Linked DNA regions of Luteitalea sp. TBR-22. The protein of the gene in region 1 interacts with the protein of each later gene in a pairwise test. Links are inferred from orthologs where the notes say so. Each region holds a gene or a part of one and is shown on either strand. Other genes may lie near its edges.

Region 1 (5,964 bases):
ACCGGTCGCCCGACCTCGGCCCTCGGCGGCCAGTCGAGCGCCGCCGGGCCCTGCTCGCCGAACCGCTGGCGCAGCATGGCCGGCTCGGCCTCGTCGAGCACGAACGCGATCGGTCGCCGTGCGGCGCGGGCCCAGTTCACGAGCGCGGCAAACGCATCGGGCGTGAGCAGGTCCGCGCGCACCACCGGGCGTTGCCCGTAGTAGGCAGCCGAGGCGCTGTGCTGCGTGGCGACGACGATCGCCGTCGCGGGCAACTGCGAGCGGACGAACTCGCCGGCGGCCTGGTAGCGGAACTCGCGCTGTCGCACGCTGAACACGGTCAGTCTCCGGGCCTGCACGAGGTTGGGCAGCACCACGACCAGCACGGCCACCGCGAAGACGGGGAATCGCCACCGCGGCGCGCGGCAGTCCTCGCGCGTGGCCAACAGTGCGCCCGCCCCGACAGGCAGGATGGCGAGCGGCACGAGGATGAAGCGCAGGTAGCTCCAGGAGTCGAACGGCGCGTACACGAGGTACAGCACCAGCGTGAGGAGGGCCATGGCGATCGGGGGACGAGCCTGCGGCTGACGCACGGCCTGCACGCTCCACCACGCGAGGCCGGCGACCAGGGCGAGTACGGTGGCTGCTCCGCACGACTCCAGGATCCACCCGGGATAGAGGCGGAGGTTCGACGCGACGTTGGAGAGCGCGAACAGCTCCGATGCACTGCCGTATCCCGACTGCGTCGGCGACCCGTAGAGTCGCCACTGCACGAGCGCGACGATGACCACGGCGGCGATGGTCGACGCGCCGATGGCCAGGGCGCGGGCGGCCGGCCGCCGGGGCGAGGAGGAGGTCCACGCCTGCCAGGCGACCGGCAGGGCGAGGGGCGCGAGGTTCGGCCGCACGAGGATGGTGACCAGCGTCGCGATGCTGGCGCCTGCCAGCGCCGCGCCTGACCGACGGCCGGCCAGCGCCAGCGCGACGATCCAGCCCGCGAGCGCCGGCACGTCCGACATCGGCTGCAGTGCCTGGTAGAGGAAGGTCGGCAAGGACGCGAGCGTGACCACCGCGAACGCCGCCCCTGCCGGCCCCACGCGGGGGCGCGCGAGGGCCCAGAGGCCGAGCAGGGCGGCGAGGGCGGCCGCCAGCGGCAGTCCGCGCACGGCCAGCGCCTCGCCGCCGGCCGCGAGGGCCAGCGCTTCGAGCCACGGCAGGCCCGGTGGGTAGGTGGGCACCGTGCCGGTGCCGTGGGGATCGGGCCGCGTGCCAAGCGTGCTCTGCGGCCACGCGCCCGGCAGGCCCGGCACCACGAGGGGCAGCGGTTGCCTGACCTGGCCGTGCAGCCAGCGGCGCGCCTGCAGCAGGTATCCGGCGGAGTCGGCGCCGCCGACGTTGGTGGCGCCCCTGACACCGAGGAGCGCGGCCATCAGCGCGCCGGCCAGCACGAGTGTCGCAGCGTACGGGACGACGCTGCGGGAGAGGTCGTCGAGCAGTCCGGCCAGGCTGCGTCGCAGGGCGATGGCCGCAATCAGGAGCAGGGCCGCCACCGCACTCGGGCGGGTGGGATCGGAGATGGAGAGACGGATGGCGGGCACCGACAACGGCCCCATGACCACGACGATCGCGGCGATGCACGCGGCACACCAGGCGAGCGAGGCCAGCAGGGTGGCCGCGGGACGGCGAGACTCCACGGCAGGGCGGTTCGTGTCAGGGCAACACGGGCAGGAGCCTGGCGTTCTCCTGCTGGCGCTTGGGGGGCAGCGTCCATTCGCCGCGCATCCCCTTGTCGAACTCGCTGCGGAAGAACGCGTCCTTCATGCCGGCATCGATGACGTCCCACGGCATGAACGCGTCACGGCTGCGGTCGCGGAAGATGTAGAAGGCCGCGTCGACGCCCGCTGCCTCCACGGCCTCGCGCCAGTTGCCGCCGTTGCGCTCCACGATGTCGATGACCGGCGCGACGCGCCGGTCGCCGAGCGACATCAGTGCCTGGTAGTACGAGTGCCGCTCCGACTTGACCGTGAAGTACACGTTGTCGAGGTCGGCCACCAGCTTCTTCAGCCGCTTGGCCTTCCTGTCGGTGATGGCGGGATCCTCCATCGGCAGCCACTGGTACGCCGTGCCCGGCTTGGGGATCAGCGGGTTCACGCTGGCGACGATCCGGCCGATGCGGCCGCGGCTGCGCTGCTGGTCGAGCATGATGCCGCGCAGTTGCGCGGTCAGGTCCCGCATCGCCACCAGGTCCTCGTCGGTCTCGGTGGGCAGGCCGATCATGAAGTACAGCTTGAGGTTCTCGACGCCGTTGGCAAACAGCAGCTGGGCCTTGTCGAGGATCTCCTCGTTGGTGAACGTCTTGTTGATCACCCGCCGCAGCCGGTCCGATCCGGCCTCCGGCGCGATGGTCACGCCGCGCTCGCCACTGTCGACCAGGCGACGCACGATGCGTTCGTTCAGGTCGTCGAGGCGCAGCGACGCCGGGCTGATCGAGTACCCCATCCCGGCCAGCCGCTCGAGAATCAGCTCGATGTCCGGGTGGTCGCACAGGGCGATCGACACCAGGCCGACGCGATTGGCGTAGGGCCGGGCTGCCTCGGCCAGCGCGAGGATACGGCCGGTGTCGAACGCGCGCACCGGCAGGTAGTTGTAGCCTGCCCAGCAGAACCGGCACAGGTTGGCGCAGCCGCGCACCACCTCGATGAGGAATCGCGATCCCAGTTCGGTGTCGGGCGTGAACACCTGCGTGTGGGGCGGATCGAGCAGGTCGGTGCCCTTGACGGCCGCCTTCCGCACCGGTGCCGCGCCGCCGCGTGCCGGATCGCCCACCATGCCGCGCAGGGTGCCGTCGGGCGCGTACTCGGGGGTCCACGCCGACGGGATGTAGAAGCCCCGCTCGTGGCCCAGCGACTCGAGCAGCGACGCGCGGCCGGTGGCCTCGCGGATCTTCTGCACGAGCGTCGGCACCAGCACCTCGCCCTCGCCGGCGGCGACGACGTCGGCAAACAGCGCGAGGGGCTCGGGGTTGACGAACGTGACCGCCCCGCCGAGCACCACCAGCGGGTCGCGCCCCTGCTGTCGTTCCGACGCGTAGATGGGCAGCCCCGCCAGCCGCAGCATCGTCAGCACGTTCGGGTAGTCCCATTCGAAGGAGACCGAGAACGCGAAGACGTCGAACTCCTTGACCGGGGTCTGCGACTCGATCGTCAGGAGCTTGAGGCCGGCGGCGCGCTGCTCCTGCAGTTCCTGCCGCGGCGGCAGGAACACCCGCTCGCAGACCACGTCGTCCATCTCGTTGAAGAGACGGTAGACGGTCTGGAAGCCGAGGTTCGACATCCCGATGCTGTAGGTGTTCGGGAAGGCGAGCGCGACGCGGAGGCGCTGCCCGTGCGGTTTCACGAGTGCGCCAGCTTCGCGGGCCAGAGTGGCCCGGGCACGATCGCGGAGGTCCTGCGCCTTCATGAGGGGATGCCGCCCGGCCGGGGAGCCCGACACGGGTCCGTGGGCACGGGGGGAACATCCCAATCTAGCACGCGGCCGCCGGCCGAGGCGGGTCGCGCTGACGAGTTCCGGCGCCCGGACGACGGGCCGGACGCCGGACGGACGAAAGTTCGACGGGGCCGGCGGACGGGGGTCGCCGGCCCTGACGGGCGCCCGGGTGGACGCCTTGGAGTGCTAGCTGTCGTGCCCGCGGTTCAGGAACGACGGCGTGAAGTCGACAGGCGCGGCGTCGTCGGTACCGGTGGCCAGGTGCCGATCGTCGTCGAGCAGCATCGGGGGCGGCGCCACCGGAGAGCGGCGCCCCGGGGTGAAGGCGATGCCCGAGGTGCCGGTGGCCGCCGGCGGGGTCCAGTTCCCGTGCGTCTGGTACTCCGCCAGGCCGACGGGGGTGCGGCTCGGGGTGTGCTGCGACGTGCCGGGCTTGTCGAAGCCGGTGGCGATCACCGTGATCTTGATGGTGCCGGCCATCGTCGGGTCGACCACGGCGCCGAAGATGATGTTGGCATCCTCGTGCGCGGCGTCCTGGATGATGGCCGAGGCTTCGGCGACCTCGGTCAGCGAGATGTCGGTGCCGCCGGTCACGTTGATGATCACGCCGCGGGCGCCCTTGACCGACGCGTCCTCGAGCAGCGGGCTGGAGATCGCGCGGTTGGCGGCCTGCATGGCGCGGTCCTCGCCCTCGGCGACGCCGGTGCCCATGATGGCCAGGCCCATGTGCGACATGATCGTCTTCACGTCGGCGAAGTCGAGGTTGATCAGGCCGGGCACGAGGATGAGGTCCGAGATGCCCTGGATGGCCTGCCGCAGGATGTCGTCGGCGGCCGCGAACGCTTCCGGCAGCGGCGTGCGGCGGTCGATCGTCGCGAGCAGGCGCTCGTTGGGGATGGTGATCACCGTGTCGACGCACTCGCGCAGGTCGGTCAGGCCGCGCTCGGCCTGCTCGGACCGGCGCTTGCCCTCGAACTTGAAGGGCTTGGTGACGACCGCGATCGTCAGCGCGCCGAGCTCGGTGGCGAGGCTGGCGATGACGGGCGCGGCCCCGGTGCCGGTGCCGCCGCCGAGGCCGGTCGTGACAAACACCATGTCGGCGCCGTCGAGCACCTCGATCAGGCGGTCGGTGTCCTCGAGCGCGGCGTTGCGGCCGACGTTGGGATCGGCGCCGGCGCCGAGGCCCTTGGTCAGCTTCCCGCCGATCTGGATCTTGGTCGACGCGGGGCTCTGCTGCAGTGCCTGCAGGTCGGTGTTGGCGACGATGAACTCCACGCCGCTGACGCCGGAGCGCACCATGCGGTTGACGGCGTTGCTGCCGCCGCCGCCCACGCCCACCACCTTGATCCGCGCGCCGGCGCGCACCTCCGTGTCGAGCGTCAGCCGCAGTGCCTGATCCTCGGCGCTGCCGGCGCCGCGTCGACGGCCAGTGCCGTCAAGTTCGTTGATGTACATGCGTTCTCCCCCGTCCCCGTTCCCGTTACCGACGTCTCAACGCCCGATGAAGAAATTGTTGAACAGCGAGCTGACGGCCTCGAGCAGCCGTCGGACGCCGATCGGCGACGAGGCTGGCGCGGTGGGCCGGTTGCGGCTCGCGTACATGACGGCGCCGACGGCCGTCGCATAGATCGGACTGCTGGCCTGATCGCCGAGCCCGGCGGCTCCGGCCGGCACGCCGCGGCGCACCGGCAGGTCGAAGATCTGCTCGGCGATCTCGGCCATGCCGTCGAGGGCCGCGCCGCCGCCGGTCAGCACGATGCCCGAGTGCAGCGAGTTGCTGCAGCCGGCCTTGTCGATTTCGTCCCACAGCATGTGGAACACCTGCTCGGCGCGCGGCTGCAGGATCTGCGACAGGATGCGGCGCGACATGACGCGCGGCCGACGGCCACCGACGCTGGCCACCTCCATCGTCTCGTCCTCGCCGACCATCGAGTTCAGCGCGCAGCCGCAGCGGCGCTTCAGCTTCTCGGCGTCCGGCACCGGCGTGCGGAGCCCGACGGCGATGTCGTTGGTGAAGTGGTCGCCGCCGATCGCGACGACGCCCGTGTGCCAGAGGCTGCCGCGCTCGAAGATCGCGAAGTCGGTGGTGCCGCCGCCGATGTCGACCACGGCGACGCCGAGCTCGCGCTCGTCGGGCGTGAGCACGGCCTCGGCGGCCGCGATCTGCTCGAGCACCGTGTCGACGACGTTGACGCCGGCGCGATTGACGCAGGCGATCAGGTTCTGCATCGACGCCGCGCCGCCGGTCACGATGTGGACGTTGACGTCGAGGCGCGAGCCGGTCATCCCGACGGGATCGGCGATGCCCTCCTCGTCGTCGACGGCGAAGTCCTGCGGCAGCACGTGCAGGATCTCGCGGCCGCTCGGCAGGGCGAAGGCCTTGGCGGCGTCGATGGCGCGCCGGACGTCCTCGCGCGTGATCTCGCGCGTCTTGCCCGAGACGGCGACGACGCCCCGGCTGTTGAAGCCCTTGATGTGCGCGCCCGAGAGCGTCAGGTA
Region 2 (5,787 bases), 5.3 Mb from region 1 along the record:
GAGGAACTTCTCGAGCTTCACGCCCGCGAGTTCCTTGATCTCCTCCTCGGTGTAGTCGGCGCCGCGCTTCTCCTTCACGCGGGCGCGGATCTGCCGCATGATCTCCTCGACGTTCACGGAATCGGCGCGCACGGAAATATCGGACATGGCTCTGTGACGCTCAGGACACCCCACGCGCGACGCGGGTCAGCGGGCGAGTGTCCACGGATGGTAGATCAGCGCGACGGTGGTCGCGCCCCAGAGGGCCACGCACAGCAGCAGGGGCCGGTCCGCGAGCAGGAGCTCGGTGGGACTGCCGCCCTGGCTGCGGCGATGGACCAGGTAAAGGTACCGGAAGATGCCGTACAGCGGGAATGGGAACGTCAGCCCGAGCCAGGGCGTCCCGAACCGCTCCGCGGTGTCGGCGCTGACCGTGTAGAACGCGTACCCCATCAGCGTGGACGCCGTGACCACGGCGATCATCTGGTCCACGAGGTAGGGCGTGTACTCGCCCAGGATGGCGCGGTGCCGCGCCGCCTCGTCGCCCAGCAGGGTGATCTCGTGGCGCCGCTTGGCCAGGGCCAGGAACAGCGCCAGCAGGATCGTGCACATCAGCAGCCACTGGCTGACCGGCACGCCGATGGCCGCCCCACCCGCCGAGGCCCGGATCACGAAGCCCAGGGCGATCGACAGCACGTCGAGGATCACCTGTCGCTTGAGGCCCAGCGAGTAGCCGACCTGCAGCGCGACGTACGCGAGTGCATGCACGAGGAACGCCGGGCCCAGCCACGCCGATGCGGCCAGCCCGGCCAGGAGCATCGTCGCCCCGAAGCCGAGGGCGAGCCCGACCGTGAGGTGACCCGCCGCAATCGGGCGGTGCCGCTTGATCGGGTGCTGGCGATCGGCCTCCCGATCGACCACGTCGTTGAGCAGGTAGACGACACCCGAGAGCGCACAGAAGGCGAGAAACGCGACGCCGGCGCGCACCACGGCCTCGCCGTCGAGCAGCCGCTGCCCGAAGATCAGCGCCGCAAAGACGATGAGGTTCTTTGTCCACTGTGCGGGACGGAGGGCCAGAAACAGCGACGCCGCGACGGAGGGTCGCGGCGTGCCGGGTGCGTGCAAGGCGGTCAACGCTCGTGGGCGGCGGGTGCCGCGAGGCACCCGGGAACAACCAGGTCCGGCCTAGGCCGAGAAGCTCTGGATGGCTTCCGCTTCGGTGTCGAAGGTCTCGAACACGGTCAGCAGCTTGGTGATCGAGAGGAGATCCTCGATGCGCTTGGTGAGGTTCAGCAGCTTCAGCTTGCCGCCCTGGCGGCTCACGGTGGTGTAGGAGCGCACCATCTCGCCGAGGCCCGCACTGTCGATGTAGGGCACGCCGTCGAGGTTGAGCAACAGGTTCTTCTGGCCGGCGTTGACCAGGCTGGCAATCTTCTCGCGCAGCATCTCGTCGCCCTCGCCGAGCGTCATCTTGCCCGAGAGGTCCAGAATCGTCACTCCGCCGACGACCCGCTCTTCAATCTGCATCGCCTTCTCCCCGCTCCGAAAAATCCCCGCAAACTCGCGGAAAAACTGTACTTCAGGAGGGCTGACAGTAGCACCAAGCCAGCACAGGGTCAAGGCGTACGGCCGAGCCTGTGGCGGTGCTGCGCAGTGCCACCGGGACCAGCGATCCCGGCGGCACTGCAGACGTTCATGCCTGGACCGCCCTTCGACTCCGCGCGGGCTCGCCCGTCGCGTCGCCAGGGCGAGCCTGCTCAGTCGGTTTCCCGCCGCTGCTTCTTGCGGCTCCGCTTGCGGGCGAGGGCCTGCTTGGCGCGACGCTTGTCGCCCGGCTTCAGGTAGAACGAATGTTTCTTGATGTCCTTGATGATATCTTCCTGCTGCACCTTGCGCTTGAAACGCCGCAGGGCGCTTTCGATCGATTCACCTTCCTGCACCTTGACTTCGGCCACGTCGACTCACCTCCTCCCGCATGGCGTTTCCTTCGACTTGCCGGCGTCTCACCGCGTGCAGACGCCGACGCGCTCAGGATTAGGGGTCGGCCGTCGCCGGCCAACCAAACCGGAAGCTTAACACGATGAAGGTCCTCGTCCTCGGCGGCGGGGGGCGCGAACACGCGCTCGCCTGGAAGCTGCGACAGGAATCAGGCGTCGCCGAGGTGCTCTGCGCCCCTGGCAACCCCGGCACCGCCACCTGCGCCAGGACGGTGGCCCTCGACATCCTCGATCCTGCCGCCGTCACGGCCCTCGTTGCTGCCGAGGGCGTCGATTTGGTCATCGTCGGCCCGGAGCAACCGTTGGCAGCGGGAGTGTCCGACGCCCTGCGCGCGGCCGGGCACCCGGTCTTCGGTCCGTCGCAGGACGCCGCCCGGCTCGAGACCAGCAAGGCCTTCTCGAAGGCCTTCATGGATCGCCATGGCGTGCCGACGGCCCGCGCCCGCATCTGCACCACCGCCGACGAGGCCGAGGTCGCCGTCCGCGCCTTCGGGGCGCCGGTCGTCGTCAAGGCCGACGGCCTGGCCGCAGGGAAGGGCGTGACCGTGGCGGCGACACTCGACGAGGCGCTCGCCGCCGTCGACGCCGCGATGCGCCAGGGCGCCTTCGGGGCCGCCGGGAGCACCGTGGTCGTGGAGGAATGCCTCACCGGCCCGGAAGTGTCCTACTTCGCCGTCTGCGACGGCACGCGGGCCCTGCCGTTGGGCACCGCGCAGGACCACAAGCGTGCCTACGACGGTGATGCGGGGCCGAACACGGGCGGCATGGGCGCGCTGGCTCCGAGCCCGCTCGTCGACGCCGGCCTCTCGGCCCGCGTCATGCGTACCATCGTGGAACCTGTCCTTGCGGGCATGCGCGCCGAGGGCTACCCGTTCGCGGGCATCCTCTACTGCGGCCTGATGCTGACTCCCGACGGCCCGAAGGTGATCGAGTTCAACGTCCGGTTCGGCGACCCCGAGGCCCAGGTCGTACTGCCGCTGCTGCCCGTGCCGCTCGCCCCGCTCGCCCTCGCGGCCGCGAAGGGCGCCCTGCCCGCCGAGCCGCTGCCCGCCGTGTCGGGCGCCCGCGTCGGCGTGGTGCTCGCCTCCGGGGGGTATCCGGGCGCGATGACCACCGGGTATCCCATCGACGGCCTTGCTGCCGCCGCGGCGATGCCGGGCGTCACCGTCTTCCACGCCGGCACGAAGACGGGCCCCGATGGCACCGTGCTGACATCAGGCGGCCGCGTGCTGACGGTCGTTGGGGAGGGGGTGACCTTGCAGGAGGCGCGCGACCGCGCCTATGCAGGCGTGGCGCAGATCTCCTTCAAGGACATGGAGTTCCGCCGCGACATCGCTGCCCGATACGTGTAATTCGAAATTGGAAATTTGAAATTCTCGAGCGCCGGCTATGCCTGGCGCGGCGAAGGCCGGAGGCCAAGCCGCCTATCAATTTCAGATTTCAAATTTCAAATTGCCGGCTTCTCCACGGCCAGCTGCCCACACGCCGCCCGGATGTCCCGCCCGCGGCTCTTGCGGACCGACACGGTGATGTGGGCGTTGGCCAGCACCTGGGCGAACGCGTCCACCGTCTCGTCGGACGGTCGGCGGTAGGGGATCCCGGCGGCCTCGTTCAGGGGCAGCAGGTTCACCTTCGCCTTGAGGCCGTTGAGCAGCCGCACCAGCCGCCGCGCGTCCTCGATCGTGTCGTTGACGCCGGCCAGCATCACGTACTCGAACGTGATCCGGCTGCGCTTCTTCAGCGGGAAGCGCCGGCAGGCGTCCATCAACTGGGCCAGCGTGTACTTGCGGTTGATCGGCACCAGCCGGTCGCGCTGCTCCTCGGTCGTCGCGTGCAGCGAGATCGCGAGGTTGGGCATGTAGGGCTCCTCGGCCAGCTTCTGCAGCCCGGGCAGCACGCCCACGGTCGACAGCGTGACTCGCCGGGGCGACACGTGCAGCCCCTCCTCGCTGCCCACCAACTGCAGCGCGCGCATCGTCGCGTCGTAGTTGTGCAGCGGTTCGCCCATCCCCATGACGACGATGTTGAAGGGGGTGTCGAGGAAGTCGAGCTCGCGCGCGAGGACGCGGACCTGGCCGGCAATCTCTGCCGCCGTCAGGTGTCGCGTCAGGCCCATCGTGCCGGTCAGGCAGAAGCCGCATTTCATGGCGCAGCCCACCTGCGTCGAGATGCAGAAGGTCTGCGACGGCGTGTCGGGGATGAACACCGACTCGATCTGGCGACCGTCGGCCAGGCGCAACAGGAACTTGGTGGTGCCGTCGGAGGACGTGTCGCGGCGGACGACCTCGGGCGTGCTCACGACGGTGCGCTCGGCCAACGCGGCGCGCAGGGGCTTGGGCAGGGTGGTCATGGCCGAGAAATCAGTGACCCCCTTCTTGTGGATCCAGCGGAAGAGCTGCTTGCCCTGGAAGGGTTTGCCCCCAAGCTCGACCACGAGCGACGACAACTCGTCCGGCGTCAGGCCGGCCAGGTCGGGCCGGTCTGCTCCTTGCGGCACGTCGATGGCGTCGTCGAGTTCAGTCATGGGCGACCTCCTATTGTGACGGATGTCGGGGGGGGCGACGGCTCAAGGGCCAGGGCTCATGGCTCAGAAACCCTCCTGACGCCTGCGGCATGCTTCCTTGCCTCGAGCCCTGCGCCAATCCCCCCAGCTCCCAGCCCCCAGCCGCCCAGCCGCCCAGCCGCCCAGTGCCCGGTGCCCGGTGTCCGGTGCTCGGTGTCCGGTGCTCGGTGCCCGGTGCCCGGTGCCCGGTGCCCGGCTGCTATGATTGACGTTTCCCGGCCGCCTCGCGGCTCCTGCGGTGGACGCCGGGACACCCCTTCCGATGATCGTCCACGACACGCTCCCCAATGGCGTCCGGCTCGTCACCGAGACCATGCCGCACGTGCGCTCGGTGAGCCTCGGCGTGTGGCTCGCTCGCGGGTCCCGCCATGAGGTCCCCGAGGAGGGCGGCATCGCGCACTTCATCGAGCACATGCTGTTCAAGGGGACCGAACGCCGCACCGCGCAGCAGATCGCGGAGCAGTTCGACTCGATGGGCGGCAACCTCGACGCGTTCACGTCCAAGGAGTACGCCGGCTATTACCTCAAGGTGATGGACGAGCACCTGCCGCGGGCCTTCGACATCCTGTCGGACCTGGTGCTGCACCCGGCCTTCCCCGTCGACGAGATCGAGCGCGAGAAGAAGGTGATCCTCGAGGAGATCAAGATGGTCGAGGACACCCCCGACGATCTGGTCCACGAGTGGTTCACCGAGCTGTACTGGCCGGATCACCCGCTCGGTCGCCCGATTCTGGGCACGCCGGACACCGTGGCCTCCTTCACGCAGGACACCCTGTTCCGGTACTTCCGCGAGGCGTACGTCGGCCGCAACCTGATCGTCTCGGCGGCGGGCAACTTCTCCCACGACGAGCTGCGGCGGATGGTCGAGGGCGCGTTCGGCGGCGTGACCGACGCCGGCGCGGACTGGCAGGAGACGGCGCCGGCCCCCCGTGCGCCCCGCATCGAGCGCGTCAAGGATCTCGAGCAGAGCCATCTCGTGATCGGCACGCCGGCCTTCCCGCAGGCGCACCACGACCGCTACCCGGCCTACCTGCTGAACGTGATCCTCGGCGGTTCGATGAGCTCGCGCCTGTTCCAGACCATCCGTGAGCAGCGGGGCCTGGCCTATGCGGTGTTCAGCGGCGTCTCGTCGTATCGCGACACCGGGATGCTGTCGGTGTATGCCGGCTGCGCGGCCGAGAGCGTGGCCGAGGTCGTGGATCTCGTGGCGCAGGAACTGCGGACCATGCGCACGGCGCCGGTCGGCGA
Region 3 (5,998 bases), 1.5 Mb from region 1 along the record:
CCGGTACCGGTGCGCAGCGGCCCGCTCACCTTGCCCTGCTCGAGCGCGAACGCGGCCTCCGACACCTCGGGCGAGGCGCCGAGCCCGGGGATCGGCTCGGTGCGCGTGAACAGCGGCGATTCCTGCACCTTCAGACCACGCGTGCGGGCCGCCTTGTCGAGGTCCGCTGGCGTCTTGACCTCGGCCGCGATGGCCGTGGCGAGGTCCTGCACGCGCGTCTGGGCGCGTTCGAACTTGAGCTGCTCGGTGATCTGCGGCCGCACCGCGTCGAGCGGCTGCACCTCGGCGGCCTTCCTGTCAATCACCTTGATGATGTGGAACCCGTACTGGGTCCGGACCAGTTCGCTCAACTGGCCGACCGGCAGCGTGAACGCCACGGCCTCGAACTCGGGCACCATGCGGCCCTTGCCGAAGTAGTCGAGGTCGCCGCCCTTGGAGGCGCTGGCCGGGTCGTTCGAGTTCGCCTTGGCCAGCGTCGCGAAGTCGGCGCCGCCCTTGAGCTGCTTCAGCAGGTCCTCGGCCTTCGCCTTGACTGCGGCCTCGTCCTTGCCTTCCGTGCTCAGCAGGATGTGGCTGGCGCGGACCTGCTCGGTCTGCGTGTACTGGTCGATGTTCTGGCGGTACGCGCGCTGGATGTCCTGCTCGGGCACGGTGATGTTCTGGCGAATCGCCTGCACGTCGAGCAGCAGGTACTTCACCTTCCGGCGCTCGCCGATCCGGTAGGTCTCCTTGTTCTTGTCGAACCAGGCGCTCACGTCGGCGTCGGTCACCTGCACCTGGTCGAGGAACGAGACCGTGGGGAATGACACCAGCTCCAGCGTCACCTTCTCGGTGCGGCGCTTGTACTCGGCGTCGGCATCGGCGTCCGAGACGGTGATCCACTCGGTCAGCGTCGCGCGCATCTTGTCGAGGATGACGCTGTTGCGAATCTCGTCCTCGAACTGCGCGGCCGTGATCGGCGGCCGTTGCAGGCGCAGCAACTGGCGGTAGCGCTGCTCGCCGATGAACTGCCCGTTCTCCTGGAAGGCCGGGATGCTCATGATCCGCTCGCGGACCTCGGCGTCGCTCGCGGTGATGCCCAGGCGCGTCGCTTCGGCCAGCACGGCCTCCTGGTCGATCATCTGCTGCAGCACCTGGCGGTCGAGGCCGAGCTGCCGCAGCATCGCGGTGCTCATGTTGCCGCCGTACGCGTTGCGGAACTGCGCCATCTGCGCGTTGTACGCCCGCGTGAAGTCGGCCACGGTGATGGGACGCCCCTGGACGGTGGCCACCGCGTCACCCGGGGTTCCCGTGGCGCCACTGTTCCGGGTGCCCAGGAAATCGGGCACGTAGAAGAACACGAATGTGAGCACCACGAGTCCGAGGCTCCACTTGAGCCACCCCTGGTGGCGACGCATCCGGTCGAGCATGGTCATACAGTCGTTCTCCGGGGGGCTGACCGACGTCAGCACAAAGACCCGCCATTATACGGCACTGGATGTGCAAGGCTATGATGGTGGCCGGTTCGTGATCTTTCGAGACACCCGCCTGCCCCTCCAGACGCCCCGAGTATCGACCCCGTGAACCTGGCCCTTGGTCTGCCTCGCCTGCCCCGCGCCGCACGTCGTGCGCTCGCGTCCCGCGAGGCCCTGCACGCCTGGTGGCTGGCGCTTCAGCAGCCCGAAACGGCGCCAGCTCTTGCACGGTTTGTCGTCGACAGGGTGTCGGAATGGCTGCCGCTGCAGGCCTGGGCCATCGTCGTTCCGGGGCGCCATGGGCTCGAGCTGGTGGCAGGTCCGGCTCCTCGCCGTCGCCCGGGACAGGCCGCCCTGGCCATCGCCGACGCCGCCCTGAAGACCCCCGACGGCCACTGGAGCGCCGGGTCCATCCGGGCCGCGCTCGGCACCGGGCCCGACGCGGCGGCTGTCGCGTGGGTCGTCCGCGGCCGAGAAGAAGTGGCAGGAGTGATCGTCGGGATTGACGACGCGCCGGCGCCCCGCCCGCCCGACGTGGGCACCGTGGCGACGATGCTCGAGGAGGACGTGCTCGGACCCGTCGGGCTGGCGCTGGCGCGCGTGCGCCAACTCGACCGCCTGCGGGAACTGGCGGCCATCGACGATTTGACGGGCCTGTACAACGCCCGGCACCTGCAGCAGACGGTCGAGCGCGAACTCTCGCGGTTGGCGCGCACGAGGCGCCCGCTGTCGCTGGTGTTCCTGGATCTCGACGCCTTCAAGCGGGTCAACGATCGCCATGGCCACCTGATGGGCAGCCGAGCGCTCGTGGACGTGGGGCACCTGCTGCGGGCCTGCGTCCGCCAGACCGATACCGCCGTGCGTTACGGCGGCGACGAGTTCGTGGTGGTGCTGCCCGACACCGGCGCCCGCGACGCTGGTGGCGTCGCCCGCCGCATCCAGCAGCGCGTCGCCGCGGAGAAGTTCCTGGCCGCCCACGGGCTGGACCTGCGCCTGACCGTCTCGGTCGGCGTGGCCACCCTGAGGCGCCCGACATTCACGGCCGCCGACCTGATCAGGACCGCCGACGAGGCGATGTACTGGGTCAAGCGTCACGGCCGCAACGGCATCAGGGCCGTGCTGCTCGGCAGGGCAGCACGGCCCGACACGATGACAGGGCCGGCTGCTGCAGCCGGCCGTCCCAAGAGGAGTACCACCGAGTGAGCCTGCGTTCCCTGTTCTCGTTGTTCTCGAGCGACCTTGCCATCGACCTGGGCACCGCCAACACGTGCGTGTACGCCCGCGGCAAGGGGATCGTCGTCAACGAGCCCTCCATCGTCGCCATCAACAAGGTGAACGGCCGCATCGAGGCCGTCGGCAAGGAAGCCAAGGACATGCTCGGGCGCACGCCCGGCAACATCGTGGCCATCAAGCCGATGAAGGACGGCGTCATCGCCGACTTCGAGGTCACCGAGAAGATGCTCACGTACTTCATCAAGAAGGCGCACAACCGCAACGTGTGGGTGCGCCCGCGGATCGTCATCGGCGTGCCGAGCGAGATCACGCAGGTGGAGAAGCGCGCGGTGAAGGACAGCGCCTATCGCGCCAAGGCGAGCGAGGTGCACCTGGTCGAGGAGGCGATGGCGGCGGCGATCGGCGCCGGCATGCCGATCACCGAGCCCTCCGGCAACATGATCGTCGACATCGGCGGCGGCACCACCGACATCGCCGTCATCTCGCTGGCCGGCATCGTCTACAGCAAGGCGGTGCGGGTGGCCGGCAACGAGATGGACGAGGCGATCATCCAGTACATCAAGAAGACCTACAACCTGCTGATCGGCGAGCGCACCGCCGAGCAGATCAAGATGGAACTCGGCTCGGCCTTCCCGCTCGAGGACCCGCGGGAGATGGAGATCAAGGGACGCCACCTCGTGGAGGGCGTGCCCAAGACCATCACCATCAGCGACAGCGAGATCCGCGGGGCGCTTGCCGAGACCGTCAACGTCATCGTCGACGCCGTGCGCATCGCGCTCGAGCGCACGCCCCCCGAACTGTCGGCCGACATCGTCGACCGCGGCATCGTGCTCACCGGCGGCGGATCGCTGCTCAAGAACCTCGACAAGCGTCTCCGCGAGGAGACCGGCCTGCCCGTCGCGATGGCGGAGGACCCGCTGTCCACCGTGGTGCTCGGCGCCGGCCGCATGCTGTCGGACTTCAATCTGCTCAGGAAGATTTCGATCGATTGATGACAGACCTCGGGAATCGGGAAGCGGGAATCGGGAGTCGCCGAAGGGCGGCGTGCAGCGGGCTCTGTCCCGGTGCACCTGACGCATCCCGTATGCCGACTCCCGACTCCCGACTCCCGACTCCCGTCCCTGTGCAGTCGTGCTGACCAACGACCGCGGTCCCGTCCTCGAGTTCCAGAAGCGCACCGGCTACCTGCTGGTGGCGGCGCTGCTCGGGCACCTGTTGCTGATCTCGGCGCAGGTGAGCTCGCAGACGGGCGCCAGCGTGCTCGAGACGACGATGTTCGGCGCCCTGTCGCGGGTGCAGGCGCTGACGTCGTGGGTGACGCAGGGGATCACCGGCGCCTGGGGGAACTACGTGGCGCTGCGCGGGCACCGCGCCCGCGCCGACGCCCTGCAGCTGCAGCTCGATCGGCTCGGTGTCCAGCTGCAGCACGCCACTGCCCAGGCCCGTCGCACCGAGCAGCTCGAGCGCCTGCTGCAGCTGCAGCGCACCGAGCTGCCCGCGACGATGGCGGCGCGGGTGATCGCGGCCGACCCCGCCGCGGCATTCCGCACCGTGACCATCGACAAGGGCGCCTCCGACGGCGTCCGGCGCGACATGGCGGTGCTCTCGCCGCTCGGCGTCGTCGGACGGGTGATCGACGAACCGGCGGCGCATGCCGCCAAGGTGCAGCTGATCATCGACCGCAACGCGGGCGCCGGCGGCGTGATCGAGCGCAACGGCGCCGGTGGCGTCGTGGTCGGCGCCAGCGCCGACACCGACCTGCCGCTGCGGATGGAGTACGTGTCCAACCTGGCCGACGTCACGCCGGGCGACCTGGTCATGACGTCGGGCCTGGACGGCATCTATCCCCGCGGCTTCGTGCTGGGGCGGGTCGAGCGTGCCGAGCGCGGGTCGGGCCTGTACCGCCTGATCGCTATCCGGCCGTCGGTGGACTTCTCCTCGCTGGACACGGTGTTGCTGGTCACCGGGCCGCAGCCGGCCCGTCCCGATGCCGGCACGGCGCCCGCGTCCAACGCGCCCGGCGCCGGGGCCCGAGAGGGGCGCGGTGAGGCCAGCGGCGGGGCGTCGCCCACCGTGGCGCCACCCCAGACCCAGGCGGCACCGGTGGGACCGGCCGGGACCGTCGGTGCCCCCAGCGTGCCGGCGACGCCGGCCGGGCCCGTCCCATGACGCGCCTGCTGTCGGTGGGGGCAGCGCTGCTCGCCGCGCTGATGCTGCAGACGGTGGTCGGCTACCAGCTGTTCGGCCGCCTGATCGCGATGGACCTGGTGCTGGTGGTGGTGGTCGGCACCGCGATCTTCTTCGGCCCCACCGCCGGCCTGGTGGCCGGCACGGTCGCCGGGCTCTGTCAGGACGCGCTGTCGGGCGGCGTGCTGGGCGTGGCCGGGCTGGCCAAGACGCTGGCCGGCTTCGTGGCCGGGGTGGTGGCCACGCAGTTCATCGTGAGCGGGATCATCCCCCGTGGCGTGGTGTTCTTCGCCATGACGTGGCTGCACGGGGTGTGTTTCCTCGGGCTCTACGCGATGATAGAGAGACACGGCATCGGGCGGCCCTGGCGGCAGATCCTGGTGCAGAGCCTGCTCAATGCGCTGGTCGGCGTGGTCGCCACCCAGGCCATCGAGCGAGGACCCGAGTGGTGGCGCCGGCGCCAGTACACGCGGCGCCACGAGGGACGACGAAGGCTGGCGCGCTGAGCGCGCCGTGAAGACGGGTCGAGCATGATCGCCGAGGAACGCCTGAACCTGCCGTTGCGCCTGCGCGTGCTCCAGTGGAGCCTCGCCGCGGTGTTCCTCGTGCTGGCGATCGCGTTCTGGTACTTCCAGGTCGCCCGGCACCAGCAGTTCCTCGAGATGGCGGAGAACAACCACCAGCGCGCGCTGCCCCTGCAGGCGCCGCGTGGGGTGCTCTTCGACCGGCGCGGCGCCGTCCTCGTCGAGAACCGCTACGCCTTCAACATCTCCATCGTCCGCGAGCAGGTGTCCGACCTGGCGCGCACCACCCGCCTGGTCGCGCAGTTGACCGGCACGCCCATCGAGTCGATCAGCGAGGCCCTCGAGCGCAGCAAGCGGCTGCCGACCTACCGGCCGACGGTGGTGATTCGCAACGTCACCGAGGCGCAGATTGCCGCCGTCGCCGCCCACCGCCTCGAGTTGCCCGGCGTGATCGTCGAGAAGACGCCGACCCGCCGCTACCCGTCCGAGTCGATGGCCGCGCACCTGATCGGGTACGTCGGCGAGGTCACCGACGCGCAACTGGCGCGCCCCGAGTATCGCGAGATCCCGGGCGGCGCCATCGTCGGGCAGGCCGGCGTC

Evidence for each region.
Region 2: the proteins of ftsZ (region 1) and rlmN interact in binary tests that used the Escherichia coli proteins (3 or more experiments, as listed by UniProt). The link is inferred for Luteitalea sp. TBR-22 from one-to-one orthologs.
Region 3: the proteins of ftsZ (region 1) and TBR22_RS18505 interact in binary tests that used the Escherichia coli proteins (3 or more experiments, as listed by UniProt). The link is inferred for Luteitalea sp. TBR-22 from one-to-one orthologs.

Annotation. Positions count from the first base shown.
Region 1 is NZ_AP024452.1:5,905,588-5,911,551, forward strand. The notes cover bases 2,787-5,752. They hold ftsZ (cell division protein FtsZ), read right to left. Parts: upstream 4,921-5,752; coding sequence 3,652-4,920; downstream 2,787-3,651. Other genes in these bases: TBR22_RS24315 (radical SAM protein), read right to left, coding at 2,787-3,438; ftsA (cell division protein FtsA), read right to left, coding at 4,957-5,752. In the rest of the region: TBR22_RS24310 (hypothetical protein), read right to left, coding at 1-1,673; more of TBR22_RS24315, read right to left, coding at 1,690-2,786; more of ftsA, read right to left, coding at 5,753-5,964. UniProt on the Escherichia coli protein: Essential cell division protein that forms a contractile ring structure (Z ring) at the future cell division site. The regulation of the ring assembly controls the timing and the location of cell division.
Region 2 is NZ_AP024452.1:613,899-619,685, forward strand. What follows is about bases 2,463-5,251. They hold rlmN (23S rRNA (adenine(2503)-C(2))-methyltransferase RlmN), read right to left. Parts: upstream 4,501-5,251; coding sequence 3,424-4,500; downstream 2,463-3,423. Other genes in these bases: purD (phosphoribosylamine--glycine ligase), read left to right, coding at 2,463-3,328; TBR22_RS02570 (pitrilysin family protein), read left to right, coding at 4,802-5,251. Also shown: TBR22_RS02540 (hypothetical protein), read right to left, coding at 1-147; TBR22_RS02545 (decaprenyl-phosphate phosphoribosyltransferase), read right to left, coding at 187-1,113; TBR22_RS02550 (STAS domain-containing protein), read right to left, coding at 1,165-1,506; rpsU (30S ribosomal protein S21), read right to left, coding at 1,737-1,934; more of purD, read left to right, coding at 2,060-2,462; more of TBR22_RS02570, read left to right, coding at 5,252-5,787.
Region 3 is NZ_AP024452.1:4,417,753-4,423,750, reverse strand. Bases 1,667-4,666 are described here. They hold TBR22_RS18505 (rod shape-determining protein), read left to right. Parts: upstream 1,667-2,653; coding sequence 2,654-3,679; downstream 3,680-4,666. Other genes in these bases: mreC (rod shape-determining protein MreC), read left to right, coding at 3,819-4,666; TBR22_RS18510 (diguanylate cyclase), read left to right, coding at 1,667-2,657. Also shown: TBR22_RS26955 (peptidyl-prolyl cis-trans isomerase), read right to left, coding at 1-1,415; more of TBR22_RS18510, read left to right, coding at 1,560-1,666; more of mreC, read left to right, coding at 4,667-4,856; rod shape-determining protein MreD, read left to right, coding at 4,853-5,380; mrdA (penicillin-binding protein 2), read left to right, coding at 5,405-5,998. UniProt on the Escherichia coli protein: Forms membrane-associated dynamic filaments that are essential for cell shape determination. Acts by regulating cell wall synthesis and cell elongation, and thus cell shape.